DNA from 4 places in the Variovorax sp. LjRoot175 genome. Region 3 is predicted to be linked to each of the others. Evidence: riboswitches for the same ligand, from Rfam matches in the RefSeq annotation. Region 3 holds a riboswitch; each other region holds the start of a gene.
What was found. Region 3 has a riboswitch for glycine ahead of gcvT (glycine cleavage system aminomethyltransferase GcvT). Riboswitches for the same ligand answer to the same signal wherever they lie in the genome.
Positions count from the first base shown of each region.

Region 1: it holds a riboswitch for glycine, as region 3 does, so the genes downstream of both, ACSQ89_RS39025 (D-amino acid dehydrogenase) here and gcvT (glycine cleavage system aminomethyltransferase GcvT) in region 3, are expected to answer to the same signal.
Region 2: it holds a riboswitch for glycine, as region 3 does, so the genes downstream of both, ACSQ89_RS40825 (RidA family protein) here and gcvT (glycine cleavage system aminomethyltransferase GcvT) in region 3, are expected to answer to the same signal.
Region 4: it holds a riboswitch for glycine, as region 3 does, so the genes downstream of both, ACSQ89_RS03110 (FAD-dependent oxidoreductase) here and gcvT (glycine cleavage system aminomethyltransferase GcvT) in region 3, are expected to answer to the same signal.

Region 1 is NZ_CAXURY020000003.1:253,577-260,736, forward strand. It holds gene ACSQ89_RS39010 (PAS domain-containing protein) at 1-1,966, opposite strand, end outside; gene ACSQ89_RS39015 (hypothetical protein) at 2,348-2,869, opposite strand; gene ACSQ89_RS39020 (hypothetical protein) at 3,348-3,851, shown strand; gene ACSQ89_RS39025 (D-amino acid dehydrogenase) at 4,404-5,729, opposite strand; glycine riboswitch at 5,816-5,921, opposite strand; glycine riboswitch at 5,934-6,026, opposite strand; partial or broken gene ACSQ89_RS39030 (8-amino-7-oxononanoate synthase) at 6,291-6,488, opposite strand; gene ACSQ89_RS39035 (hypothetical protein) at 6,753-7,160, shown strand, end outside.
Region 2 is NZ_CAXURY020000003.1:622,740-629,899, reverse strand. It holds gene ACSQ89_RS40850 (glutathione S-transferase family protein) at 179-799, shown strand; gene ACSQ89_RS40845 (alpha/beta fold hydrolase) at 957-1,784, shown strand; gene ACSQ89_RS40840 (RidA family protein) at 1,896-2,237, shown strand; gene ACSQ89_RS40835 (GlxA family transcriptional regulator) at 2,516-3,685, opposite strand; partial or broken gene ACSQ89_RS40830 (transposase domain-containing protein) at 3,871-4,045, opposite strand; glycine riboswitch at 4,140-4,230, shown strand; glycine riboswitch at 4,246-4,351, shown strand; gene ACSQ89_RS40825 (RidA family protein) at 4,598-5,068, shown strand; gene ACSQ89_RS40820 (SRPBCC family protein) at 5,862-6,302, shown strand; gene ACSQ89_RS40815 (RidA family protein) at 6,315-6,812, opposite strand; gene ACSQ89_RS40810 (aminotransferase class V-fold PLP-dependent enzyme) at 6,809-7,160, opposite strand, start outside.
Region 3 is NZ_CAXURY020000001.1:2,187,970-2,195,129, forward strand. It holds gene ACSQ89_RS11030 (YciI family protein) at 1-93, opposite strand, end outside; gene gcvP (aminomethyl-transferring glycine dehydrogenase) at 245-3,139, opposite strand; gene gcvH (glycine cleavage system protein GcvH) at 3,153-3,527, opposite strand; gene gcvT (glycine cleavage system aminomethyltransferase GcvT) at 3,552-4,748, opposite strand; glycine riboswitch at 4,760-4,877, opposite strand; glycine riboswitch at 4,890-4,992, opposite strand; gene ACSQ89_RS11050 (hypothetical protein) at 5,022-5,930, opposite strand; gene ACSQ89_RS11055 (hypothetical protein) at 6,063-6,599, opposite strand; gene ACSQ89_RS11060 (TRAP transporter large permease) at 6,681-7,160, opposite strand, start outside.
Region 4 is NZ_CAXURY020000001.1:601,659-608,818, reverse strand. It holds gene ACSQ89_RS03145 (DUF2145 domain-containing protein) at 1-78, opposite strand, end outside; gene ACSQ89_RS03140 (hypothetical protein) at 147-605, opposite strand; gene ACSQ89_RS03135 (YiaA/YiaB family inner membrane protein) at 641-1,126, opposite strand; gene ACSQ89_RS03130 (phosphatase PAP2 family protein) at 1,230-1,883, opposite strand; gene ACSQ89_RS03125 (MFS transporter) at 1,883-3,844, opposite strand; gene ACSQ89_RS03120 (hypothetical protein) at 3,866-4,708, opposite strand; gene ACSQ89_RS03115 (helix-turn-helix domain-containing protein) at 4,829-5,563, shown strand; glycine riboswitch at 5,697-5,803, shown strand; gene ACSQ89_RS03110 (FAD-dependent oxidoreductase) at 5,883-7,142, shown strand.

The sequences.
Region 1 (7,160 bases), on a different contig from region 3:
CGAGCCAGGTCTGGTAACGGCCGTTGCAGAAGACCACCCGCTCGTCGAGGTCCAACTCGGTCAGAAGCGCCGGCACGTTGTCGGTCAGGCCGCGCAAGCGTTTCTCGCTCTCCGCGCTGCGGATCTCGGCGCGCTTGCGCTCGGTGACGTCGAAGGTCATCGCATAGAAGCCCCGCACGACGCCTTCCGAATCGCGATCCGGGATGTAGTGGGTCTGGTACCAGTTCTGGCTCGTCCCGCGCGTGCTATAGCCGGTTTTCTCAAAGCTCACTGTTTGCCCGGCGAGCGCACGGCGGACATGGGGCTCGACCATCCGGAAGTCCTCGATGCCGCGCACATCGGCCATGAGCCGGCCCACCAGTTCGGCGTTGTCGTGCAGCGCTCGCACGTGCGCGTTGACGAAGGTGTAGCGCAAGGATGCGTCCACGTGCGACACCAGGGCCGGAAGATTGTCCGTGATGGCGCGAATACGCGCCTCGCCCGCGGCCCGCTCGCGCTCGGCCACCTTCTGGCGCGTGATGTCGAAGGTCATCACGTAGTAGCCGACCGTCTGGCCGCCATCGCGGATGTCGGGCACCAGATGGCACTCGAAGAAACCCTCCTTGCCATTGCGATCGTAGGTGCCTTCGCAGCGCGTCGCCGCGCCCGCCAGTACCTTGGCAACCTGCGGGACGAGTTGCTCGTAGACCGCCTCCGGCAGCGACTCCTTCATCGTCATGGTGCCGATGTCGGCCTTCGTCCTGCCGCGCATGCTGAGTCCCGCCTTGTTGCCGAAAAGGCAGCGCTGATCGCGATCGAAGTAGGCGACGACGGCGGGCAGGTTGTCGGTCACATCGCGCAAAAACCGTTCGCTCGACCGCAGCCGCTCGTGAGCGACCTGGCGCTCCAGCATGAGCGAATCGAAGGTGCGCGAAAGATCGCCGATCTCGTCCTTGGGGACGACCTGCTCCAAGGGAGCGTAGTTCGAGACGGCGCGCGAAACCTGCATGTGTTCATGCAGCTGTAACAAGGGCATGAGCTGGGAGCGCATGACCACGAAGGCGATGCCTCCCACCAGCACGGTCAGGAGCAGGGCGCCGGCCCATGTGTAGCGCTCGATTTCCTCGACCTGGGCAAAGGCTTCGTCTCGCGGGTAGATGCAGCCGAGCACCCAGTTGGTCTGGCTGATGCGCTTGAAAGCGTAGAGCCCCTGCATGCCGGTGCGATCCTTGGCTTCGATCGCACCCTCGAATCCGGCCATGGCGAGCTCCGTCGGGGGATTGCGCGCTCCCTCGGCGTTCGCACGCCGGAGAATCCGGGACTTGTCCGGATGATCGATGACGATGCCATCCGTGTTCGTGATGAACATGTAGCCGCTCTGGCCGAACTTGACGTTGGCAAGTTCGCCAAGAAAGTTGTGCTCGCTGAGGTTGATGGCTCCGGAGATGACGTAGACCACTTCACCACGCTTGTCGAGCACCGGCTCGGTCATGGCGACCTGCGCCATGCCGTTGAGGCGATTGCGGTAGGGCTGAGAAATGACGCCCGCCTTGGTGGCGACCGTCTGCAGGAAGTACTCTCGGTCCTTGATATTGATCCTGCCGTTCCGCAGTGGGCCATTGAGGCCGGCCACCAGATCGCCGTTCACGTCGACGAAGGCGACGTTGGCAAATGCATCCTTCAGGGATTTGTGCTGCGTGATGAAGTCTTGCAGCAGCGCGGTGTTCGCAAGGTGATGCGCCTCCACGCTGTCGCCGAGGGTCTTGAGCAAGGTGCGCCGACTCAGGAACTTTTGATCCACAGCCTCGGCGATGGAGGAGATTCGTTCGAACTCTTCGTTTGCGATGGCCGTCTGCATGTTGCGCTTCACGAAGTAGAGCGCGGCGGTGGTGACGCCCAGCGTGGTCAGCAGAACAATCGCGACCATGCCCACGGACAGGCGGGCCCGCAGGCCGAGGCGAGGGAATTGAAGAGATGGAATGCGCATCGCAGGGGGGCCCGGATCGGAGCAACTTCAGCTGCACCTATAGCCCGTGAACAATGAAGGCGTCCTTGGAGGAAGGTACGAACAGGGTCGTCTCGCCGACGCGGGCGAATCGATATTCCTTGCCGTTGATCGCGATGGCCTTCATTTCACCCACACCCGGTATTCGTGGCCACCGGCGAGGTGCGTTGTCTGCAGGACCTTGAAAACCGGGGGCACGTGCACCGTGAAGCCGATGTGAGCTGTTGCACTCGTCGTCCCCGCACCTGACTCTGCCGCGCAGGGCAAGGCCAAGGACAGCAGGAACATGGTGGCAACGAGCCACCTCATGTCTGCACCAATACTGGAACTCATTGGAAACTGGGTCCGCTCGGATTCGAACGTCTACTTCAGTTCGTTCAGCTCCATGAAGTTGCTCTCGATCCAGACCCGACCCTCCTCGTTCAGCGCGAAGGTCAGTGCCTTCTCCTTGGACAGCTTCTTCTCCTGAATCGCCCGGGAAAGCGGATTCACGCTCCCGAACTCACCGCGCCTGTGGTTGTAGACGTGCTCCGTGCCGTCTTCATCGCTGTAGGTGTAGGAGACCGTGATGCCATCCAGGTCGGCGAGAGGCTGCAAGAACGCGATGAACTGCGATGCCGTGATGCCTTCTGTCCTGATGGCATCCCAGTGCCTGAAGAGACTCGGCTGCGCGCCCGTCGGCTCACGCCGGTCGACCTCCGGCGTCTGCCCGAATGGCCGAACCTTGGTGGCCATCGACTCTGAATCAGGCGCGGTGCCATTCCTGCGAAAGAAGCTGGCCACGGTGCGTGAAAACATCGTGCCATCCGATGCGGACTTGGGCCCTGCTGGCAAGTCATCCAAGCAATGGGGCACGGTCTCCATTTCCTCGCTGCGCATTCTCATGGTTCAAGTCCTTCTCTTCTTATTCATTGGCGACATCGTACGGTGGCGAGCGTCGGGGAGGCCGTATTCTTGGGCACCGTCCTACAAGACAAGCGTGCATTTTTCGCGAAGCGACTTCGTTAGTTGGCGTGCATTTAATAGACTCTTGCCGTAATGGAGTCCAAAGTTTTCATGTCGCACGGGAGCTGCTCGTGCGTGCTCAGACGTCGGTCGACATATCCGTTGCCATAGCACGCAACTCGCGCCGGTCAGACCGCGAAGCCTGCAGTTGAAATTGATTGAAGCACTCGACGATTTCGGACTGCAGCCGGACATCGGCAAGACCGGAGTGAGTGGCGACTAATTCAAGCGTGAACGCAGGACTAATGGTACGTCGCGGAACTTATGAATGAATCATTGCGTCCTTTTAAGAGAATCACACAACAAGTGGCCATCGTCCGACCCGCGACGATGTCTCGTTGGGTATGCTCTCTGAAGCATGGATGACATATTCAACAAGTGGACAGCCTTGTCGGACGAGTATCAGAAGCAGTTTGCGTTGCTGCAGACGGGTGACAAATCGGCCTGTAAGGAGGCGCGCAGGCTGGCAAAGGAACTTGACCTTCTCACTCGGGAGATGCGCGCAGCTGAGAGCCGAAACGGCGATCGAATGAAGGCGGGGATCTACCAGATTCAGTTCACCATGGACACTCGATCGCTCGGCAGTGGCGCGGTCGTCGTCAAAGGGCGAAGTTTCGTCGGTGCCGATGGGATTCATTTCTACCGAGGCGACATTCGTCGAGAAGGAACCGAGGTGGCCGTGTTGATGGAGGTCACCCGCCATAACTTTGCGGTCGGCTCGCCCTTCGGGAACGAGGCACTTTTCACCTTGAGATGGCGTGGCGCCATAGCAGCGGACTTCAGCTTTCAACTTGAGCATCAGCTTGCGAACTCGAGATCTACCGTCCGTGTTTCCGGCAGGATCGTGGACGCCGCAGACTGACGCGTCGCGGCCCGAAGTCGAACAGCTCACAGGGAGCGTCCAATGAACCTCGCGAAACATCTGCAAGCGGCTGGACATTTGCAGCGTGCGAAAAGGAATGTGCTTCAGGTGCAGGGATTCGGGGCCCGGGCGCCCTGCATCGGTAACGTCCGCCTTCGGATGCCGCCGATGCATATGCGTTCGCGACCCAGTGCGCAGGCGGTGGAACGTTCGCGGGTGCTTGAACGCCCCGCCAACGAACGCGTGCCCCTGCAATTGGCCACGACGGTCAATGAGGTGTGGAGCATGGCTACGGGCGTATTAGTTCCTGCCAGAGGTCTTCTTTCGACACGTGCTTCGTTGGGCGGTTCGACAGGGCTTTGAGCACACATCGAGCGGCCGCATCCAAGCGGCTTCTTCCATTGCACCCGAGCGAACGATCAACTGGTGAATAAACGATCCAGCGCGTTGCAGAAATCGACACAGCCGATGCTTCATGCCACCGCCGACCAGGGCGCTCTGCGCCCCCGTTGGTTGTCAGGCAACTGAGCCATGTGCAGCAGGACGGGTGGTTCAGAGAGGCATCCAGGGAGCAGAGGAGCCAGTCTGCCGGGTGCCTTGTGTCCCATGCTCCAGCCCGGTGAACGTGAAATCGACCTCCGGCCTCAGCCCGCTCACGATGCGCGCGATCGATTTGCCCGAGCCGCAGGCGTGGGTCCAGCCCAGCGTGCCGTGGCCGGTGTTGAGGAACAGGTTCGGCAGCTTCGTTTTGCCGATCAGCGGCACGTTGCTGGGCGTCGCCGGCCGCAGGCCGGTCCAGAACTGCGCGCGGCTGGTGTCGCCGGCGCCGGGGAACAGTTCTTCGACGCGCCGCACGATGGCCTCGCAGCGCACGCGGTTCAGGTCGCGGTCGTAGCCGTTGAGTTCGGCCGTGCCGGCGATGCGCAGGCGGTCGCCGCTGTCCGAGGTGTAGCGCGAGAACACCAGCTTGTATTCGTCGTCGGTCAGCGACACCTGGTGCGCCTTCGAAGCGTCCTTCACCGGCAAGGTCACCGAATAGCCCTTGGCCGGGTAGATCGGCAGCCGGATGCCCAGCGGTGCGGCGTAGAACGGGCTCAGCGAGCCCATCGCCAGCACGAAGGCATCGCCGCGGATGCGCTGGAAGCGGCCTTCGTTGTCTGTCGCTTCCACGTGGTCGATGCTGCCGCCTGCTTCGCGCAGCGCGGTCACGGTGTGGCTCATGAGGAAGTTCACGCCGGCCGCAGAGGCCAGTGCGACCAGTTCGCGCGCGAAGCGGTTGGCATCGCCCGATTCGTCTTCGGCCGTGTAGGTGGCGCCGGCCAACTGGGGCCGGATGTGGGCTAGCGCGGGCTCGATCTTCACCGCCTCGTCGGCCGAGATCACCTGGCGCTCGCAGCCCAGTGCGCGCATCTGCTCGGCCGGCTTCAGTGCGCCGTCGAATTCCTTCTGTGTCGTATAGAAGTGCAGGATGCCCTGGGTGCGCTGGTCGTAGCGGAGACCGGTGTCGCGGCGCAGCTGCTGCAGCGTGTCGCGGCTGTAGGTGCCCAGGCGCACGATCTGCTCGATGTTGTGGCGCGTGCGCGCCGGCGTGCATTCGCGCAGGAACTGCAGGCCCCAGAGCCACTGGCGCATGTCGGCGCGGATGCGAAAGAGGAGCGGTGCATCTTCCTTGCCGAGCCATTGCAGCACCTTGAGCGGCGCGCTCGGGTTGGCCCAGGGTTCGGCATGGCTGACCGAGATCTGGCCGCCGTTGGCGAAGCTGGTTTCGGCAGCCGGTGTGGCCTGCCGGTCGATCACGGTCACTTCGTGGCCGAGTTGCTGGAGGTAGTAAGCCGAGGTCACGCCGAGCAGGCCGGCGCCGAGAACGATCACGCGCATTTCGAGAACCCTTGAGGTTGCAGCGCTCGAACGCAAAGGGAACGGAAGCTCGAAAAAAGAAAGCAACCGGACCGTGCGTCCAAGTTGCCGCTCCCCCTGTCCTCGGTACCTGAGAGATTCACCCGCTGCGCCCGCAGCGGGTTTGCTCCTTCGGTGCATCACATGGCGTGATGGCTCTCCAGACGGCTTTAACAGTGAAGCAGTACAGGCTCATCACGTGAGCCGACCTGAGCGTTTATGGGAGTTTGCGCCTTCGGTGGAGCCGCTTCCCGCGGCCCGCTCTCCTGCTGGATCGCAGTCTATGCGGACCATCGCTGGCAGTCAATAGTTCGCCATCGGGCGGGCCCGACCCCGGGGCATGAAGCAGGGGGCGCGGGTTGGTGCTTCTTAGTAGTCAACAATGCGTCAGGCATTGACCAGTCGATCGGCTGGTCAACTTGGTCCAGGCGGAGCGGCGCGAAGGAGACTTGCTCCAGGGCAAGAGCGAGGATCGTCGATCCACGCGCAGTGCCTGGCGCTGCTGGCCTATGCCTCCGACAATGCCGGTGACGAAGCAGCCGTTCATCTCAAACTCCCGGCGGCGCAAGCGAGGCCATCGACCAGCGCCTCCACATCCTGCGGCGTGTGCGCTGCGCTCAGCGTGATGCGCAGGCGCGCGGTGCCCGCAGGCACGGTCGGTGGGCGGATCGCCGGCACCCACAGATCTTGTGCATCGAGCGCCGCGGACAAGGCCAGCGCCGCCGCGTTGTCGCCGACGAGCTCGTATTGGCGTCCATCGACAAGATCAAGCAGATCTACCTGGCATGTGATGGAAGGGACCTGCGACGAAAGACCGCGCGCGCCAAGCTCGGGCGATCTTGGCGCTCCACTGGGTGCTTATGTTTTATAACGTTGCTGAACATATGTGGAGCAAACGTCTCACTATCAATCGCCGAAATACAGCGGGCTGGCGCGAGAAGAACGTGTTCTCCTACTCCTCCTGATATTCGGCCGCTGAACGGCCGGAAACCAACTCTGTTCATCTTGATCTTTGAGAAACTGCACCTTGCGGGCGGGGACTCGCGGGGCTACGAATTGGGCGAGCCCATGCTCGTTCATGATCGGGATCGCTTTCTGGGCTCCCTAGACCCGGTCGAAGTCAGCCCCGACAGGTCGGAAGTTCGCATCGCCCGCTTTCTACCTTCGCCCCGTTTGGGAAGCGAGCGACGCAAGTTCGGTCCGCTCTTGCTGGTGGAGGTCACGATGTTTCTGGCCGAGCACTTCCCGAGCATCCAGAACGTGCACTTCGCGTTGACAAGGGAGATCGAAATGGACGGAGACGGCATGATGATCGCCGCCGCTCGAATCGAGCTGCTGAGGAGCATCGGTGCCGCGGAAGCTCATGCTCGGCCGCAGCCAGATTCGGGCAGGCCCGGCAATTTTGTTGTCGAA
Region 2 (7,160 bases), on a different contig from region 3:
ATATTCGCACGGCTTCGCAATTCTATCGATCTCGTCGCACTCGGGCGAAAATTCCATAATTGGTCGACCTGATGACCTGCGGTTTGGAGTGATGGCGGCGAGTTGTCGCTAAGGGAAGCATGCTTGGTCACAGGCGAGCATCGATCAATGTCCCGGATTAATAGCCTAGGAATTCTTCATGAAACTATATTGGTCATCAACATCTCCATTCGCAAGAAAAGTTACCGCAAGTGCCCACGAGCTAGGGCTAATCGACCGGTTCGAAACGATTCCAACTCGCGTCGCACCGAACAAGCCTGACTTAGCCTTATTGCCATATAACCCGCTTGGGCAGCTTCCGACACTCGTTCTAGATGACGGGACCGCGCTCTACGACAGTCTCGTAATCATCGAGTACCTCAGTCATATGGCAGGTGGCGCTAAGCTTATTCCGCTGTCGCCGGAGGCGCGAATTGAAGAGCTTCGGCTGCATGCGTTGTGCAATGGTTTTCTCGACCTGCTGGTGCAATGGCGCATCGAATCAATGAAAGATGCGAAGCAGATTGCGCTTATTAATGCGTTCAACCTGAAGTCGAGCATGGTATGGACAAGACTGGAGGCGACAGTCGAGCGAGTCGCGCAACGGCCTTTCGGGTTGGCCTCCATTACGCTGGCTATCGTTGCTGAATACGCTGACTTTCGGTTTCCAAGGCTCGGTTGGCGAGAAAAATACCCGGTGCTCTCGAGCTGGCACCAAGCTATACAGTCACGACCTTCTTTGGCCTCTACCAGATTTTTCGATAGCTCGAAGCCTCAATAGGAAAAAAATGTGGACCGTTGTAATAACCGGCGGTGCAGTGAATCTTGATGACTGATGCAAGATTTGCCGCACGGGCAGTTGCAACGATTCCATATTGATGCTTCTTATAAGGACTACGGCTTACGGCCTCAAAGGCCACCAAATTAGGAAATACAAGATGTCAAAACTCGAGCGCAAACTGATTCCCACGCCTGAAGGTCAGGTCGAATTTCTCGTCGAAGGTAAGGGCCCACGCATTGTTCTGCTCCCCTCGCTGGCAAGAGGCGCCACTGATTTCGATGAAATTGCACCAATAATTGCTGCGGCTGGATTCCGGGTTTTGCGACCTCAGCCACGCGGCATAGGCGCGAGTGCGGGGCCGACCGAAGGCATCACATTGATCGATCTTGCCGCCGATGTTGTGGCTGCGATCGAAGCCGATTGTGCGCCGGAGAAGCCTGAAGCATTGTGTGTGGTGGGCCACGCGTTCGGCAACTGGGTCGCGCGGGTTCTCGCCCATCATTGGCCTTCGATGACAAAATCTGTCGCACTTCTCGCGGCTATTATTGGCAGCACAATATCGCCCGAGCTCTTGATTTCCGTGAATGTCGTATCTGACAATTCCAAGCCGGAAGCAGACCGCCTATTTTATTTGGAGCGTGACTTCTTCGCTCCCGGGCACGATGCTTCCGTTTGGTTGAGCGGGTGGCATACAGAGGTCTCTAAATTTCAGCTCGCGGCGACGAATGCAACGGCCGACAGTAGTTGGACCGAAGTAGGCAAAAATTTGCCGGTACTCTATGTTGCGCCTGAATTTGACAAGATTGCACCTGTACCCGAAGAAGATTACTTGCGAGATCGTGTAGGCCACCTCACGACGATGGAAATCATCCATGGTTCTGGCCACGCACTTCTTCCGGAGAAGGTTTCGGAGGCCGCGGCTGTGCTTGTCTCATTCGCCCAGTCCATCATGCGCGGCGAAGGTGGCCTACCTAGGCCTGTCTAAACTTCGAACGTGTGTTTCAAAGAGCCGGCATCTTTGCGGCTAAAGATTTTCCCGGCCCCGCTTTTCACGCGGGGCCTTTTTCCGCAGCTCAATTTTTTTCAGGAGAATTCCATGAGCATTCAGCGCATCGAACCGGGCGCCCGCATGAGCAACGCCGTCGTCCACGGTAACACCGTCTATCTCGCCGGCCGGGTCGGCGAAGGCGAGAGCGTCACTGACCAGTGCAAGAGCGCACTTGCCGACATCGACCGCCTGCTCGCTGCCGCCGGCAGCGACAAGTCGAAGATCCTGCAGACGATCATCTATCTCTCGGATATCGCCAATTTCGGTGAAATGAACGCCGTCTGGGAAGCCTGGATCGATCCAATCAACCCGCCGGCCCGCGCCACCAGCGAAGCCAAGCTCACCACACCGAAATTCAAGGTCGAGTTCATCGTCACGGCGGCGATCTGATCGCTCCGATATAGGAACCAGGAAGCAGGCCTATCGCTCTGATAGGCCGGCAATCGGGACTCGAGGAGTATCGTTTAAGGGTACGGGAGAGATCGGTCACCTGCCCCCTCCCAACCGCCAGCGTCGTGGCAGGGAAGTCCGTCAACTTGGGGATACCGGATTGATGAAGCGAGCCAGGCTTGGCGAATGGGCAGATCATTGCAGTTCTGCACAAGCAGACGGCGGGCGCGAAGCTCGCCGACCTGCTGAGGAGCTGTTAGAGGTAGCTCGGCTGTCGCTCAGTGCATTTCTGCCTCGGTCAAGCCGCCATCGGGATTGATCCTGCTTGAAGAACCAACTACTGAGTGAGCCAGATTTGTATAAACTGACTTTCTCGATCGCGACAAGTCTAAATCCTGATCACTCTTTACCATTCTTTCGTAGAGAGAAGCCCATTGCGGCGATATAACGTCATCCAAGCTTACTTTTGATTGTCGTGCTTGCGATGGGGTCATTGCAAATTGAGCTCGGAAACATCGATTGAAGTGAGAGCTATCGGAGAAACCGGTGATCGTCGCGATTTCGGTTATTGACTTGGGGCTATTTAAAAGAAGCCAATATCCATAAGCGAGTCGAAATTGACGACAATATTGCTGGACCGGTTGCTTCATTTCCTGCTGGAAAAGCCGTTCTATCTGCCGCTTAGAAACCCCCAAGGATGACGCAAGAGATTCAACCTTCAATGGCTGCTGTCCAAGATTTCTTTCGATGATCTTGAGCGCCCGAAGTACTCTCGCATCGCGTGGATTTTCTCTTGTTTCAGAATTCTGCTCAGTTTCGGTGGGGGAGGTCGAAAGCTCTTGCGGCGCGGGAATCTCGGCGCCGATAGCGGCATAATGACGCTCTAGAAGCCATGATCCGAGTTCCAGCGCCGCTAGCCCTCCTGCACAGCTAACTCGCCTGCCGCTCACGACCAAGTTAATGCCGGAGATTTGCTGCACCTCTGCAAAACGGGTATCTCGGTCGACGCCCCGATACCAATCCGTTGCGCAGGGCAACCTATCGAAAAATCCGGCTTCGATTAGCACAAATAGTCCCGAACCTGTCCCCACAAGAGTTGCGCCCTTCATATCGGCGCTTGTGAGTGCTTCCAGAATCGATCTGCGGTCCTCGACAGGAGCAGCTGTCTTCCCGCCTATCACGAAAACGTAGTTGCAATCGCGAGCAGCGTGCAGGGGCGCTGTCGGAGGTACTTGGACCCCGCAGGTCGTTTGCGCTGGCTTTTGTCCTAGAACGATATATTCAAAGTCGACTCCGACCGCGGCTGCGGGGTCGGTGCAATGCTTCAAGATATAAACCAGGGCAGAGTACGAAAACATCGTGAAGCCCGGAAGGAGGATGAAGCCGACCTTCACTCGCCGCCGCGCCAGCTTGGCGGGTTCGGCCTTCACACCAGATACCGGCATCATCGTGGACTCTCCTGCCAAAAGGTCGGCAATCGTAGCAGTTGCAGTATGTCCGCGCGCAATCGGATGCTCATGGCACTTGTCGCATAGAAGGTAAGCGGATGGCCGTCCGATCCTTGACGACTGCGACCGGCGGCACGCGGCAATTGGCCGCTCACGGCGGTCTCGCCGGGAGGGCACTTCATCGATTGCCAGCGGTGCGGCAGGAGATTGTCGATGCGGCTGGCCATGTGCGTGGGCAGGCGCTGCAGGACGTCTTTAGGTACGCGTGCGGATCAGGGCCGCAGAGCTTGCCGCCTGCACCAGGCTCATCACGACGGCCGCGCGCTGGCCGGCCAGTTCTGATTTTTTCAACTCCCCTGCCTCACGTTCCAGGCTTGGCGCTCGAACAACGAGAGGCTGGTTGGCTCCCGACCCCTTGCGGCACTATCGACTTCCAGCAACGATCCGAATAGACTTCGTCATAGCAGGAGAGCGGGCCGCGCGAAGCGGCTCCACCGAAGGCGCAAACTCCCATAAACGCTCAGGTCGGCTCACGTGATGAGCCTGTACTGCATCAACTGTCAAAGCCGTCTGGAGAGCCATCACGTCATGTGATGCACCGAAGGAGCAAACCTGCTGCGGGCGCAGCGGGTGAATCTCTCAGGTACCGAGGACAGGGGGAGCGGCAACTTGGACGCATGGTCCGGTTGCTTTCTTTTCGAGCTTCCGTTTCTCCGCGTTCAAGCGCTGCAACCTCATAGGTTCACGACATGCGCGTGATCGTTCTCGGCGCCGGCCTGCTCGGGATATTCGTACCACAGGCAGCGCGCTCGCGCCCGCCCTGAGCGAGCTGAATGCCGACGATCAGCTCTCCGCCCCACTCGACGACCCCTATTTCGGCAATTGACCACTTACTTCCAAGGACACCAGAGAATGACAACGCAAGGACCCGACGCACGCCTGACCCAACTCGGCATTGAATTGCCGACGGCGGTCGCCCCCGTCGCCAACTATGTGCCGGCCCGAAAGAGCGGCGCGCTGATCTACATCGCGGGCCAGGTGCCGACCGCCGGCGGCAAGGACCAGTACGTGGGCAAGGTCGGCCAGGACGTCTCGATCGAGAACGCCCAGAAGGCGGCGCGACTGTGCGCGATCAACATCCTTGCCCAGCTGCGCACGGCGCTGGGCGGCAGCCTCGATGGCGTCGCGGGCTGCGTGCGCCTCGGCGGCTTCGTTAATTCCACCCCCGAGTTCGGCGACCATCCCAAGGTGATCAACGGCGCCTCCGACCTGATGGTCGAGGTGTTCGGCGAAGCGGGTCGGCATGCGCGCGCCGCAGTCGGCTGCAATTCGCTACCGCGCAACGTCGCTGTCCAGGTCGATGCCATCTTCGAGTTGGCCTGACGATGAACCACGCCGCGGCCTGGGCTGACGGCTGTGTACCGATAAATGCGCTGACCGGCTTCCTCGGCAGCGGCACCCACGCTGCTGCGCCATTTGCTGGCCGATGCCGGCGTGGCGGACACGGTGGTGGTCATCAACGAGTTCGGTGAGGTCGGGCTCGACCACCTGTTGGTGCGCGCGAGCTCGCTGAAGAGGTCGTCCTGCTGAGCTCGGGCACTCTACGAGTTCGGCCGGGCTCTCTTGGCTAGACAGCGTTTCAGCGCGGGCGCCATACACGACGCGACGCGGACCAACCGTGAAGACCGCCTTTTAGATGAAGAACTCGGTAATCTAGAACACTGGAAATGCTTATATGGGCGCCTCCCGGATTACAAGCAACTTGTGTGTAAAGGATCAGGAGGCAGGGCTGCAGTCTATATCCGGCCTGTTGTGCAGGGGTGATGCCTGCTGGCCCTGATGGTATTCGCTGACGAGGCTCCCAACTGATCATCGAGTTTGGTGCTCTTGATCCATATCGGAGTGTTCCCATCCCGGTCCGACCTGTCTGGCCCATCACACGCGTGGTCGCTTGCTCTCCTTCGAAGCGGTAGTTTCTAGGTTCCTGTCAGTGCACTGGCTGCCACGCCGCAGGTCTCCACGCCTGTCCGCGTGCCAACACCACCATATCGTGCGCGCCAGCTTGTTGGCCACCGCCGACGACCACGCGGTATGGCCGGCGCTGGGCTTCAAATTTGACCCGGGTGTTTAGCCTACCCTGATCCTTTTTAAGCGGTGCCATCGCAAGAACAAGGCGGTGCGCAAGATCGACCCTGCCTCCCGGGCGACTGTGTATTCCGCGATGAACGAACCGGCGATCCTGAAGCAGTGCATCCCCGGCTGCGAAGAGGTCGAGGAGAGGTCCGACGGCGAGTTCGCCGCGATCGTGCGCTTCGAATTCGGACCGCTAAAGGCGCGATTCAGGGGCAAAGTCCGCCTCTTCGATCGGGATCCTCCGAACGGCTATCAGCTGGTCGGCGAGGGCGAGGGAGGCGTTGCGGGCTTTGCCAAGAGCTCAGCCGTCGTGGCCCTGGCGGACACACCGGAAGGGACAAGGTTGACCTACCAACTGGAAGCGAATGTCGGCGGCAAGATCGCTCAGCTTGGCCAACGCTTGCTCATGTCAACGACCAAGAAGATGCAGGAAGGAGGAGGCGTAGTCGATCTCGCCGCGAATGAGGTGCTCGAGGCGCCATGATGCTTCGCGAACTCAGCGCGCCGCGATGCACTCCACTTCGACACGAGCGTTAAAGGCCAGTCCGCTCGATCCGAACGCGCTGCGTGCGGGAAATTTCCCCGCCGAGAAATAGGTCTTGTAGACGTCGTTGAAGGTGTTCCATTCATTCATGTCGGCCAACATCGCGGTGCACTTCACTACGTCGGCAAACGTGTATCCATGCGCCTCCAGTGATGTCCTGATGTTCTCCATCACTTGTTTGGCCTCCGGCTGAATCCCGCCAGGTGGCAGCTTGAGGCTGCCGGGGATGTTGCCAATCTGGCCTGACAGGTAGAGCGTCGGACCGACTTGCACTGCCTCGGAAAATGGAAGTGTTGTGGGAAGAACCTTTCCGGAGTTCAAGTGCTTTGGAGCCGCACAGCCGCTGATTAAAACGATCGCCAGGCCAGCGAGCGCTACGGGAAGTATCAAGCGGCCGGCAGCGCCAACGCCGCAAGACAGTGGATTTGCTTGAAAGTGCTTGGAACTCATGGGGTACCGATCGCTGCAAGAAACTTGTCGATGTCGCTCATGTCGTTGAAGACAGACGGCGAGATGCGTGCGTGATTTGCGCGCAAGGTAATTTCGATCTTCGCGGGTGCAAGGCGAGGCGCCAGCTGGGATGCGTTGAGATAGGCGAATGTCACGATGGCGGAGTTGGAATCGGTCGGCGTCACCACTTGAAAGCCTCTGGCCCTCAGGCCGTTCTGCAAAGCGTCGGTCATAGGCTTTCGATAGGCTTGGATCTTGTCGGGGCCCACGCTCTGAATCCAGTCGATCGATGCCGCGCATGCCGCCTCGATCGCACTTGCTGGGAACGATCCCATGAAATACCCAGCG
Region 3 (7,160 bases):
GTTGTATTTGCCCATCTCGGTGAGCAGCTGCTCGGTGGGCATCACGCCGGCTTCCGAATCCTTGCTCGCTTTCACAATCACCATGAATCGCATGTCGTTTCTCCTGGGGTTGGGAGCCCGCTGGAATCGGGGCTCTACCTGGACGTCGAAGCAGCGACGGCGGGATCGACAGGTGCGACCCTGCCCTTTGTAAAAATTTGTTGCACGGGGCCGGCTTCGACAAGCTCAGCCCGAACGGGTGCAATCAGGCGTATTCGCCTACCGGCACGCAGCTGCAGAACAGGTTGCGGTCGCCGTAGACGTTGTCGATGCGGCCGACCGGCGGCCAGTACTTGGCCCCCTTGAGCGTGGCAAGCGGAAAGGCGCCGAGCTCGCGCGAGTAGGGATGCGTCCATTCGCTCACGAGCAGGCTGGCCGCGGTGTGCGGCGCATGCTTGAGCGGGTTGTCGTCCTTGGGCCAGACGCCTTCCTCGACGCGGCGGATCTCGCCGCGGATCGCGATCATCGCGTCGATGAAGCGGTCGAGCTCGGCCAGCGGTTCGCTCTCGGTCGGCTCCACCATCAGCGTGCCCGGCACCGGGAAGCTCAGCGTCGGTGCGTGGAAGCCGTAGTCGATCAGCCGCTTGGCCACGTCCTCGGCCGTCACGCCGCTCGTGTCCTTGAGCGGTCGCAGGTCGAGAATGCATTCGTGCGCCACGTGGCCGTTGGGGCTCGCATAGAGCGTGGGGTAGTGCTCCTTGAGGCGGGAGCTGATGTAGTTGGCGCTCAGGATCGCGATCTCCGTGGCGGCCTGCAGGCCCACGGCACCCATCATGCGGCAGTACATCCAGCTGATCGGCAGCACCGCGGCATTGCCCAGCGGCGCGGCCGACACGGCGCCGACGCCGTTGGACGCGACGCCTGCCGTCGCATGCCCCGGCAGATAAGGCACGAGATCTTCGACCACGCACACCGGCCCGACGCCCGGGCCACCGCCGCCGTGCGGAATGCAGAAGGTCTTGTGCAGGTTCAGGTGGCTCACGTCGCCGCCGAACTCACCGGGCGCCGCCACGCCGACCAGCGCGTTCATGTTGGCGCCGTCCACGTAGACGCGGCCGCCGTGCGCATGCACGATCTCGCAGAGTTCCTTGACGCGGGTTTCGAACACGCCGTGCGTGCTGGGGTAGGTGATCATCACCGCGGCCAGCTTGTCGCCGTGCTTCTCGCAGGCGCGCTTCAGGTCGTCCATGTCGACGTTGCCTTGCGCGTCGCAGGCCGTCACCACCACCTGCATGCCGACCATCTGCGCGCTCGCCGGGTTGGTGCCGTGCGCGGAGGAGGGGATCAGGCAGATGTTGCGATGCCCTTCGCCCTTGGCTTCATGGAAGGCCTTGATCGCCAGCAGGCCGGCGTACTCGCCCTGCGAGCCGGCATTGGGCTGCAGGCTGATGCCCGCATAGCCGGTGGCCTCGCAGAGCCAGGCGCGCAGCTGGGCGTCGAGCTGCGCATAGCCCTGCAATTGCTCGGCCGGCGCGAAGGGATGGATGTTGGCGAACTCGGGCCAGGTGATCGGGATCATCTCGCTGGTCGCGTTGAGCTTCATGGTGCAGCTGCCGAGCGGGATCATGCTGCGGTCGAGCGCCAGGTCCTTGTCGGAGAGGCTGCGGATGTAGCGCAGCATCGCGGTCTCGCTCTTGTGGGTGTTGAACACCGGGTGCGTGAGGAAGGCGCTGGTGCGGCGCAGGTCCTCGGGGATGCGCGGCGCGATGCTGCCGGCCAGCTCGTCGAAGCGCGGCATCGGCGTGCCGGCAGGCACGAACAGGGCCCACAGCGTCTCGATGTCGGCGCGGGTGGTGGTCTCGTCGAGCGAAATGCCCAGGTGGTTCTGCAGGCGCTGGCGCAGATTGATGCTTGCCGCCTGCGCGCGCTCCTGGATTTTCGGCGTGTCCTCGCCGGTCTTGACGGTGAGCGAGTCGAAGGAGGTCTCATTGGCCAGCTCGCGGCCCATCTGTTCGAGGCCCTGCGCCAGCACTGCGGTGAGCGCAGCCACGCGCTGCGCGATGCGCGTCAGGCCTTCGGGCCCGTGGTAGACCGCGTACATGCTCGCGACCACCGCCGGCAGCACCTGCGCCGTGCAGATGTTGGAAGTGGCCTTCTCGCGCCGGATGTGCTGCTCGCGCGTCTGCAGCGCGAGCCGGTAGGCCGGCTGGCCTTGCGTGTCCACGCTCACGCCCACCAGGCGGCCGGGCAGCGAGCGCTTGAACTCGTCGCGGCAGGCCAGATAGGCCGCGTGCGGGCCGCCGTTGCACATCGGCATGCCGAAGCGCTGCGTGGTGCCGCAGACGATGTCGGCATCCCATTCGCCGGGCGGCGCCAGCAGCGTGAGCGCCAGCAGGTCGGCCGCCACGCAGAAGGCGGCGTCGCACGCATGGGCGTGGCCGGCGAGCGGGCGCAGGTCGTGCACGTGGCCGGTGGTCGAGGGGTACTGCGCGAGTGCGCCGAAGAAATCGCCGCTGGCCATCAGGTGCGGCAGGGTCTCCGACACGGTGCTGACCTTGACCTCGATGCCGAGCGGCGCCGCGCGCGTTCTGATGACCTCGATGGTCTGCGGATGGCAGTCGCCCGAGACCAGGAACACGTTGCTCTTGCTCTTGACGCTGCGCTTGGCGAGCGTCATCGCCTCGGCCGCCGCCGTGGCCTCGTCGAGCATCGAGGCATTGGCGATGGCCATGCCGGTGAGGTCGCACACCATGGTCTGGAAGTTGACCAGTGCCTCCATGCGGCCCTGCGAAATCTCGGCCTGGTAGGGCGTGTAGGCGGTGTACCAGGCCGGGTTCTCGAGCACGTTGCGCAGGATCACGCCGGGCGTGTGGGTGCCGTAGTAGCCCTGGCCGATGAAGTTCTTCGCCACCTTGTTCTTCGCCGCAATGGCCTTCAGCTCGGCCAGCGCGTCGGCCTCCGTCACCGAGGCGGGCAGGCGCATCGGCTTCGTGCGGCGGATGGCCGGCGGCACGATGCCGTCGATCAGCTCGGCGCGGGTGGTCGAGCCGACGGCGGCGAGCATGCGCGCTTCGTCATCGGCCTCGATGCCGATATGGCGGGCGATGAATTCCTCGGCGTTCTCGAGTTCGCTGAGGGAGGGCAGGGAAGACTTCGGCATTGGCGTGTTCGGTTCAGTTTTCGTCGGCGAACTTTTGATAGGTGGTGGCGTCGAGCAGTGCATCGAGCTGCGAGGCGTCGCTGATCTTCATCTTGAAGAACCAGCCCTCGGTTTCGGGCGCGCTGTTGGCCAGCGAAGGGTCGGCGCGCAGCGCCTCGTTGACTTCGGTGATCTCGCCCGTGATGGGCATGAACACGTCGGCCGCCGCCTTGACCGACTCGACCACGCCGGCGACATCGCCCTGGCTGTAGCTCTTGCCGACTTCCGGCAGGTCGACGAAGACCACGTCGCCCAGCGCATCCTGCGCATGAACGGTGATGCCGACGGTGGCGACGCCGTCGCCGACCGCCTGGACCCACTCGTGGTCCCTGGTGTACTTGATGCTCATGAAAGGCTCCTTGAAGAAAAGAATTCAACCGCGGTAGTAGTGCTGCGGCACGAAAGGCATGGTGCTCACTTCCATCGGCACCGGCTTGCCGCGCACGATGGCCTGGATGCGGGTGCCGGGCTCGGCATAGGCAAGCGCGATATAGGCCATCGCGACCGGCCGGTCGACCGTGGGGCCGAGCAGGCCGCTGGTCACCTGGCCGATGGGCGCGCCCTCGAAGGATTCGAGCAAGGTGCCATCGCGCACCGGCACGCGCTCCAGCGCCACCAGGCCGACGCGCTTGCGCTTGAGCGTGTGGTGGTCCAGGTGGCCTGCGACGCCATTGGCCGCCGTGAGTTGCGCCAGCACCTTGGCCGCGCCCGGAAAGCCGCCTTCGCGCGCACCGCCGGTGCGCCGCACCTTCTGGATCGCCCAATTGAGCGAGGCTTCGACCGGCGTGGTGGTCTCGTCGATGTCGTTGCCGTAGAGGCACAGGCCCGCTTCGAGCCGCAGCGAATTGCGCGCACCCAGGCCGACGGGCTTGACCTCGGGCTGGGCGAGCAGCAGCCGCGCGAGCGCTTCGGCATCCTTGGCGGCCACCGAGATCTCGAAACCGTCCTCGCCCGTGTAGCCGCTGCGCGTGGCAAAGGCCGCGATGCCGCCGATCTGCACCGCGCCGCCGGTCATGAAGACGAAGCGCTCGATGCCGGGCGCGAGCCGGGCCAGCGCGGTCACGGCCTGCGGGCCCTGCAGCGCCAGCAGGGCGTGGTCGGGCATCGGCAGCACCTGGCAGCGCGCGCCGATCCTGGCCTGGATGTGCGCGATGTCGGCCACCTTGCAGGCGCCATTGACGATCACGAACAGCGAGTCGTGGCCTTCGTTGAAGAACATCAGGTCGTCGAGGATGCCGCCTTCGTCGTTCAAGAGCAGGCCGTAGCGCTGCTTGCCCGGCGCCAGGCCGATCACGTCGACCGGCATCAGGCTCTCGAACGCGGCGGCGGCATCGGGGCCAGCCAGGCGCAGCTGGCCCATGTGGGAGATGTCGAACAGGCCGGCGGCCTCGCGCGTGTGCTTGTGCTCGGCCATCAGGCCGGCGGGGTACTGCACCGGCATCACATAGCCCGCGAAGGGCACCATGCGGGCGCCGAGCTCCAGGTGCAGGTCGTAGAGCGGGGTCTTTTGCAGATCGTCGGATGCGGAGGCCAAGGCACTCTCCAAAGGGGCAGTCCAGATCCATGACATTCTTGCCATGGGCCACCCCTGCTGTCCGCTTTACCTGAGAGATTCGCCCCACGATCGGGGTTTGCTCCTTCGGTGGACGGCACTGCGAACAAAGAACGCGATGCGCCGCCTCTCTCCAGCAAGGAAACGCCCGGAAAATGGGGCGCTTCGTCAGTCCTTTTGCCTGAGCGTTCGGGCCCGTTTTTCGAGGGGACCTGCGCCTTCGGCGGCCCCGCGCTGCGAGGCTCTCTCCTGACCCGTCCGAGTGTAAGGGATGAGCCCGGTCCTGGCCGCTCAGGAGCGCTCCAGGCGCAGCCGCCTGAGCAGAAACTTCTCCCACAGCTTGTCGGCGACGAGCTGCAGGGAGCTGCGAATGTGCGCTCTGGCATTGCGCGCGTCGTAGGGCGAGCGGATGTCGGCGCCCAGCTGCCGGGCGCGCACGCTGAGCATGCTCTCCGAGAGAACGCAGCGCGCCTTCATGCGCAGGTCGCCGAAGTTCTCCGGCGAGAGCGCACTGGCCTTGTGCCATTCGTGGGACCACTTGAATCTGCGCTGCCTGGACGGATCGCTCTCGTCCTTGATCAGCCAGGCTGACACGAAATCGACATAGGCCTCGTCGACGCTGTCGCGAAACAGACGGTGCTCGGGTTCGAAGCGGTCGTAGACCAGCGAATCCAGGAATTCGTTGCCCGGCGAAAGCGCACCGAGCTGGCTGCGCAGGTTGCCGTTCATCGCGAAGCAGTAGGTCGAAACCCATTCGAGCAGGGGACCGAGCGGCGTCATCGTCGAGCGCGGAAAATCGTTGATCTCGCCGAAGAGCCACGGGCCCGGGTGCAGCCCCAGCCTCTTGATTTCACCGCCGAAGCCGGCCACCCTGCGTTCGCTCCATCCGTGGTTTCGCGCGACGGTGTCGTTCGAAAAGATCCACACGTCGGGCTCGCCGCTGCGGGCAAGAATGGCTGCGACTCCTTGGTCCCACCCAGTGAATTCGCGGTTGGAGTTGTCGCCTGCGATGACGAAGCCGTCCTCGAATTCCGCATTGCGCAATGCTTCGCCTCCGGTGGACCTGGCGTTGTCGACGATCGCGAGAACGACACGATCGCTCTCGCCGGCCAACTGCCTTCGCAGCTTGGTCAGCACCTGGACCGAATGATCACGATGCCGACTCCCGTACTCCAGATGAACAAAACCGTAGTTCGTCATGCCTGTTGACAGAAAAAAGAAGGGAGGGTCGGGGCGCCGGATGGGCGCGACGCGACGAGTATCCCTCCTCGTCTTGTCAGCGGAGACGCCGAGTTTGCCCGGATGCGGCCATGGCGGCCGTCGGGGCCGATTTCAATGCACGAGCTGGGGCGGCAGCAGCTTGTCGATGCGTTCGCGGATCGACGTGGCGCGCTCGGCACCCGCGAGCTTCTCGATCTCGCCGAGCATGGCGGATGCGGCGGCCAGCATCGACTCCCGGTCGCGCGCTTCGCGCAGCAGCTCGCGGAACTGCCCGGCCAGGATCGGATCGCGCCTGACGAACATGCGCTCGCACAGGTCGAACAGGAACATCCGCGTGGTGGCGAGCGAACGCTTGCCGTCGAAGACATCCGCCGCGACCGGCGGCTCGGGGCTCGCGTCGGGCGCCGGAGCTGCCTGCACCGGCGGCGCCACGGCGGGCGTAGCGGGTTGCGAACGATGCAGATAGCCCTCCTGCACCAGGTGCAGCGCCACGCGGCCGGCCTCGTCGCGGCTGCCGAAGAGCTGGCCGAAGTCGGTGACCGAGCGCTGGCCGTCGGCCATCAGCAGCAGGGCGCGCTCGCGCTGGCCCAGCGTGCGGCGGCCCGGCTGGAGTTCTTGGCGCGCTTTCTCGGTCTTGATGAGGAACATGGGATGCTCGGGCGTTCGGGGTCGAGCGCCGCAGCATCGGGGATCCGCATGACATCCTCGTGAATGACCGGGCCGCTGCCGCTATTTGAAGCCCCACAAACGCGGCAGCCAGGTGCTGAGCGCCGGAACGAAGGTCAGCACCAGCAGCACGGCCGCGTGCGCCCACAGGAAGGGCACGAGCTCGCGCACCAGCTGCGACATCGGCACCTTCGAGACGTTGCAGGTCACGAACAGCAGGCCGCCTACCGGCGGCGTGATCATGCCGAGCGTGAGGTTGTAGATCACGATCATCGCGAAGTGGACCGGGTCGATGCCGAGCTTGATGGCCACCGGCGCGAGGATGGGTGCCAGCACCATCACGCCGGGCAAGGGCTCGATGAAGATGCCGAAGAGCAGCAGGAAGACGTTCACGATGATCAGGAACATCCACGGCGAGAGCTGCATGCTGACGAGCCATTCGGCCAGGGACTGGGGAACGCCTTCGATGGTCAGGATCCAGGCGAAGGAGGCCGACAGTCCGATGATGATCAGCACCGAGGCCGACAGCAGCGCCGAGCGCGC
Region 4 (7,160 bases), 1.6 Mb from region 3:
GTTGAGCGGAAACAGGAAGAGCCCCGCCAGCACCACGGCCGCCGCCGCCGCAAACACCTGAAGAATGGCCCGGAGCATTCGGCGCGGGCGGGAAACCTGGGCCCGGTACTCGATCTCGTAGGGGCCGAAGTTGGTGGGCGCGCGCCTCATGACAGCCTCTCGTTGTAGAGCAGCGCGCGGCCGACCGCATTGGGCACGAAGGCCAGCACCTCGCCGGCCGCCGACAGCACGATGCCCGAGCCGATCACGCTGACCGTGACCATCGTGCCGACAACGACCGAGGCACCGTGGGCCGCGCGGCCCAGTACCTTGACGCTGGCCCGGGCGCCATCGGAGGCACGTTCGAGCAGGTAGACGGTACCGTCGACCGATGCCTCTACCGCCACCACCGTAAGCACCGAGCCGCCCACCGACAGCGCCGCGGGCAAGGCCACCGCGGCACTCGCCGCGCTGCCGGCCACCGAGGCGACGCCGACGACCGAGGCCAGCGGCAGCATCGAGAGCGCTGCCGAGGCTTCGCTCTGTGCATGAGCGTGAAGCGGGGCGGCAACACCCGCCATCGCGGCGCAAGCCGCCATCAGAACCGTGACGAAGGACTTCTTCATGATGTGCTTTCGAAAGATGAGGTGTATGGAGTGCTTCATTCGCCCTGGCCGGCTTCGGCGCGGGCTTCGCGGCGGCCTTGGAGGCGCGCCTCGGCGAGATCGGTTTCATGGCGGTCGCGCAGGGTCTTGGCGAGCGTGAAGGCCGAGCTGATCAGGAACAGCCAGCTCACGCCGAGAAAGGCCTTGTAGGTCTCGCTGATCTCCATCCGCAGCAGGCCCCAGCCGGTCAGGCCCATCGCGGTGAAGAAGCCGCCCCAGACGACCAGCTTCCACATCGGCGTGTCGCCGGCACCGGGCGTCGTGCCGCGCTGGTTGTCACGCACGAACTTCGCCAGCACGAAGGCGGCCGAGAGGCAGAACACGTAGCCCATCACCATGAACGCGCGGTCCAGCGCCTGCCCCGGCAGCCAGCCGAGCCCGGTCGCGCAGAGGAACACGGCCATCCCGAAGGAGATCCAGACCTGGACTTGCCAGGCACGGGTGTCGCGTTCGATGGAAACGGTGGAAGAGAAGGGTTGCATGAATGCCTCGCGGCGTAGTGAAGGTGCGCGAATGATGGTTCGCACTTCCTCGGCGAGGCGCAAATTACTGCACCAGTGGCGCCTTGCGGCGCCTCCGGTATCTCTAGTCGATACCTTGGCGCACCCGACGGCGCAGCAGGTCGTCGCGCGTGAAGGGCCGCTCGGTACCGGCCAGCCGCACCGCGATCACCCCGAGCGCGTCGTGCGTGGGCGCGGTAGTGCCGGGGCGCAGGAAGAGCATCGGCGAGACCATGCTGATCAGCAGCAGGATCCAATGAAGCCGCGGCGGCGGCCGGTGCTGTTGCTGCCACAGGAAGAACGCGCTGACGGCCGCGCCCAGCGCGAATCCGGCGGCCACCTCCGACTTGGAATGGGCATAGATCGCCAGCCTCGACAGCCCGATGAGCGCAGCGAAGACCCAGCCGAGCGTGGCGGCGGAGACGCGCACGCGCGGTTCCCAATGCGCTGCGGTCAGCCAGAAGGCGACCGGCCAGACGCTGGCCGAGAGCATGGTGTGCCCGCTGATGCCGGTGAAGTTGAGCATGGCGCTGCCGATGCCCCAGCCCATGAAGGCGATCTTCGAAGCGGCCACCATGGCGCCGGCGGAGCCGAACAGCGCGAGCCAGCGCCATGCGATCGGCCGTGTGACCGTCCGCACGCCCAGCCACACGGCAATCCAGGCCGCGACAGGCAGCAGGAAGCCGCTGTCACCGAACCAGGTGATCGAATACCAGAAGCCGTCAGGCAGGAACAGCATCAGCTCGGCTGGCTTTCCAGCAGCCCGCTCACGCGCCGCTGCAAAGCCTCGGGCTGCACCTCGGCGTGCCGCATCGCACTGCCGACATGGAGCCCCACCCGGCTGAAAAAGCCGCGTCGGAACGGACGCACCATGGCCACGTTCTCACCGTCGCGCACCTCGACGCGGCTGAAGTAGGAGCCCCAGAGATTGGTCAGCGCCATCGGGATCACCGGCGGATCGATGCCCTCGGCACGCGCGGCCTCGAGGATCTTCATCACCCCGCCCTTGAAGGGCTGCAGGCTGCCGTCGCGCGTGATCGCGCCCTCGGGGAAGATGGCGAGCAGATCGCCCTCGCGCAGCACCTGTACCGCGCGCGCGAAGGCTTCTTCATAGGCTGCCGGGTCTTCCTTCTGCGGCGCGATCGGAATGGCCTTGGCCAACCGGAACAGCCAGCCGAGCACCGGCACGCGGAAGATGCGGTGGTCCATGATGAAGCGGATCGGCCGCGGGCTCGCGGCCATCAGCAGCACCGCATCGATGAAGCTCACGTGGTTGCAGACCAGCACGGCAGCGCCCTCGGCCGGAATGTGCTCCTCGCCCTTGACGTCGAAGCGGTAGACGATGCGCGACAGCACCCAGGCCACGAAGCGCAGCAGGTACTCCGGCACCAGCATGAAGATGTAGAAGGCCACCACCGCATTGGCGATGCCGGTAAACAAGAAGATCTGCGGGATCGTGAAGCCGGCCTTGAGCAGCGCGCCGGCGATGACCGCGCTGCCGATCATGAACAGGGCATTGAGGATGTTGTTGGCCGCGATGATCCGAGCCCGGTGCGTGGGCTGGCTGCGCAGCTGGATCAGCGCGTACATCGGCACGCTGTAGAGCCCCGCGAAGAGCGACAGCAGGCCGAGGTCGGCCATCACGCGCCAATGGACGGACTGGGCCATGAAGGCACCGAGCCCCATCTCCGCCGCGGGCGGCAGCGCGCGCGAGGCGAAGTAGAGATCGATGGCGAACACGCTCATGCCGATCGCGCCCAGCGGCACCAGGCCGATCTCCACCTGGCGGCGGCTCAGGGTTTCGCACAGCAGCGAGCCGATGCCGATGCCGACCGAGAACACCACCAGCAGCAGGGAGGCGACCTGCTCGTTGCCGTGCAGTACCTCCTTCGCGAAGCTCGGGAACTGGCTCAGGAACACGGCGCCGAAGAACCACATCCACGAGATGCCCAGGAGCGAACGGAACACGACCAGGTTGCCGTGCGCCAGCTTGAGATTGCGCCAGGTTTCGCTGAACGGATTCCAGTTGATCACGAGGCCCGGATCGGTGGCCGGCGCGGGTGGAATCGCCTGCGCCACCGCGCGCCCCGCGAGCGCCAACAGCACGCAAGCCACCGCCACCGTGGTGTGGCCGACCTGCGGCAATGCCACGAGAAGGCCCCCGGCCACCTGTCCCAGCAGGATGGCGACGAAGGTCCCCATCTCGACCATGCCGTTGCCGCCGGTGAGCTCCCGCGCATCAAGCACCTGCGGCAGGTAGGCGAACTTGACCGGACCGAACAGCGTGGAATGCAGCCCCATCAGGAACACGCAGCCCAGCAGGACCACGGCGTCCGCACGCATGAAGCCCCACGCCGCCACCGCCATGATCGCGATCTCGAGATTCTTGACGAAGCGGATCATCTTCGTCTTGTCGTACTTGTCGGTGAGCTGCCCCGCGGTCGCCGAGAACAGCAGGAAGGGCAGGATGAAGAGTGCGCCGATGGCCAATCCCGCCATGGCCGGCGGCATCCAGCCCAGCTGCAGCTGGTAGGTCACCATCACGGTGAATGCGAACTTGAAGAGGTTGTCGTTCGCCGCGCCAGCGAACTGGGTCCAGAAGAACGGGCCGAACCTCCGCTGCCCGAGCAAGGCGAATTGATTGGCGTGCGCATGCGCTTCGGGCGCGATGGCAATGGAGGCGTCGACCGGTGCTGTCATGCGAATTCCCTGGCGGGTTCCTCAGGCCGTCACCGCGGCCGCGCCCGGATTGTGCCGCAGCGTCTGCCGCCCCATGGACTGCAACGCATGCAGCACCGGCAGCGCCGCCAGCGCCGCGACCAGGTGCTTGAGGCTGTGGCCCGACATCAGATGATGCGTCGCTTCGTAAATGGCATGGTCCGACAGCTCGAGCAACTTGGCCAGCGCGTAGAAGAAGATCACCCAGCCGAGCCTGAGGCCGATGGCGCCGTCCAGGGGCTTGGCAAGTGCCAGCGCGAGCACCAGCGCCATGCCGCCGAACTGGACCAGCGCCCACGGCAGCACGTTGCCGCTCACCTGGTGGACGGCCACCGCCAGCAGCCCGCCGGTCAGCGTGAACCAGGCGGCCGGCCAGCCGGCGCGGGCGCTGACTCGCTCGCAGACGGCACAGCCGATCAGGCCGGCGAAGGCCACCGCCATGCCGGCGCGGTCCGCCGCCAGCCGCAGGCCGTCGGGCTGCAGGTGGTAAAAGGCCGAGCCGGCGGCGATGAGGATCAGGCCCGCGAAGAACATCCAGGCGCAGTCGAGCGTGTTGACCGGCGGCTGGGCCGTGGCCTGGGGCAGCGTCGCGGCGTCCTGCGCCTCCTCGTGCGCCCGTTCCAGCCAGCGCAGCCAGCGCAGCCCCCAGACGCCGATCACCGCGAAAGGCAGGTTGCTCAGCACGTCCATCGCATAGGGCACGCCGTGCCAACCGCGGTCGTCGGCGAAAGGCGCGCCGCCCAGGCCGGGCGCCGGCAGGGCCGGGCCGGCGATCGCAAGCAGCAGGAGCAGGACGAAGAGGGACAAGAGGCCAAGTTCGCGGCGGGTCAGAGAAGGCAGAGGCATGGCGGGCTCCGGGTGATGTGTGTGCGGCGGAATGTAGGTTGTCAACCGCTCCGGGAGCATCGAGAATCGATACGGAGTACTTTTTCACGACCTCAGGTATCAAATCCCAATACTCCCGCCATGAGCACCACCGTCGACCTTGTGCAGGCTCTCAAGAACGAGCTCAAAACCGCCCGCATGACCTATGCGGATCTCGCCAAGTCGCTCGACATGGCCGAATCCAGCGTCAAGCGCATGCTCGCCAAGGGCGACATGCCGCTCACGCGGGTCGATGCGATCTGCCGTGCACTCAAGATCGACTTCGCCGAACTCGCCCGCCGCGTGGCCGATGCGCAGCCGCTGCTCAAGGAATTGACGCTCGAGCAGGAAAAGGCCGTGGTCAAGGACAAGAAGCTGCTGCTCCTGGCCATCTGCGTCCTGAGCCAGTGGACGCTGGAGCAGATCGTGACCGCCTACCGGATCAGCGAGGCCGAATGCATCGGTTACCTCGCGCAACTCGACCGCATCGGCATCATCGAGCTCCGGCCGCTGAACCGCTACCGCCTGAAACTCGCCAAGACCTTCCGCTGGCGCCCGCACGGGCCGGTGATGGACTTCTTCCGCGAGAACGTGGTGCTCGACTACTACCGAGGCGGCTTCGACGGGCCGGCCGAAGGCCTGCTGCTGGTTCACGGCTCGATCAGCCGCTCGCTGGCGCCGGCCTTTCTGGACCGGCTGCAGCGCGTGGCCCAGGATTTCGCCCAGCAACACCAGACCGACCAGAAGCTCTCGCCCAAGGAGCGCGAGGGCTACACGCTGCTGCTGGGCATGCGCAATTGGGAGTTCGAGCTGTTCACCCGCCTGCGCCGCGCGTGACGGCCAGGAAACCGGTTTCTAAGCTAAGATTCTTACCGCAGAAAAACGGATGCATCGACATCCCACCGTTGGCGCAAACTCCCATGAACGCTCAGGTGAACCTCGCATCGGTTCGAATCACTGCTCATTTAGTCAATTGCCGTCTGGAGAGTCATCACGCCAGGTGATGCGCCGAAGGAGCAAGTCCGTTGCAGGTCGCAGCGGATGAATCTCTCAGGTACCAAGGACAGGGGGAGCGGCATCTGAACCCCGGGTTACGGCAGCTCCGCACAGTGAGCGCCCAATCCCGCCGTTCATGCCATCCCAAAAGGATCTGGACATGCGCGTGGTTGTACTCGGCGCCGGCTTGCTCGGCGTGACATCGGCCTATTACCTTCAACAGCTGGGCCACGAAGTGACGGTGGTCGACAGGCATGCCACGCCGGCCGCCAAGGCGCGCGGGCGCGTCGACACGGTCGTCACGGCCGCGGCCGCGGCCGCGGCCGACCAGCTTCTTCGGCAATCCGCCGCTCGCCGTGCCGCCCGCGCGAAATGGGTGGGGCTGTACGTGCGCCTGCGGCGACGCTTCGCGAAGCTGCTCGATCGCGCCATCGGCGAGGCGCCGAAATCCAAGCCGATCGAACACCTCGTCCGGCTGGGCGCCTACAGCCGCGACATCGTGCGTTCGTTGCGCGACGAAGCCGGCGTGCCCCCGGGCCAGCGCAACCCGGGCCTGCTGAGCATCTACACTGATGCCGACGCCTTCAACGCCCGGCTGGCGCGCGCCTCTCATTGGAAAGATCTGGGATGCGAGGAGCGCCTGGTCTCGGCCGAAGAGGCGCTGCGCATCGAGCCGGCCCTGCAGGCCCTGCGCGGCGAGCTCGCCGGCGCAGCCTATTCGCTCGACGATCCGGCGGCGCGCGACCCGGCCCAGTTCGCGGCCAGCATGGTGTTCCTGTGCCGCGCGGCCGGCGTGCGCTTCCTGACCCAGCACACGGTGATCTCCCTGGAGGAGCGCGCAGGCCGCATCGACCATGTCGAGCTGCTCGATGCCGACGGCCAGCCCGTCGTCCTGCGCGGCCAGGCCTATGTGCTGGCGCTCGGCATCTCCAGCGCGATGCACGCCGAAAAGCTGAAGATCGCCATGCCTTTTCGCTTCCTGCGCGAATACATCGTCACGATCCCTCTCAAGGACGCGACCCGCGCACCGCGCGTCGCGCTGCGCGACCGGCAGGGCAAGCTGGGCATCCGGCGCATCGAAACGCCGGGCAGCGACTGCCTGCGGGTCTCCGCCACGGTACGCGCCAGCTTCGACGAAGAGAGCGAGCCCGATTCGGACCGCGTCGACGCCATCCTGCGCCGCATCGAAACGCTGCTGCCCGGCGCGGCCGACACGGCGCATGCCTCCCTCGAGACGGTCGTGCATGCCGTCAGCCGGGACGGGCTGCCGATGATCGGCAAGACCCGCCTGTTCAACCTGTTCCTCAATGTCGCGCCGGGCGCGCGCGGCTGGATCAACGCCTGCGGCGCCGGCAAGTCGATTGCCCGGATCGTGAGCGGCCTCAGGCCCGAGCTCGAGTTCGCCTTCAGAAATCCGTAGCCGCGCGCGTCCTCGCCG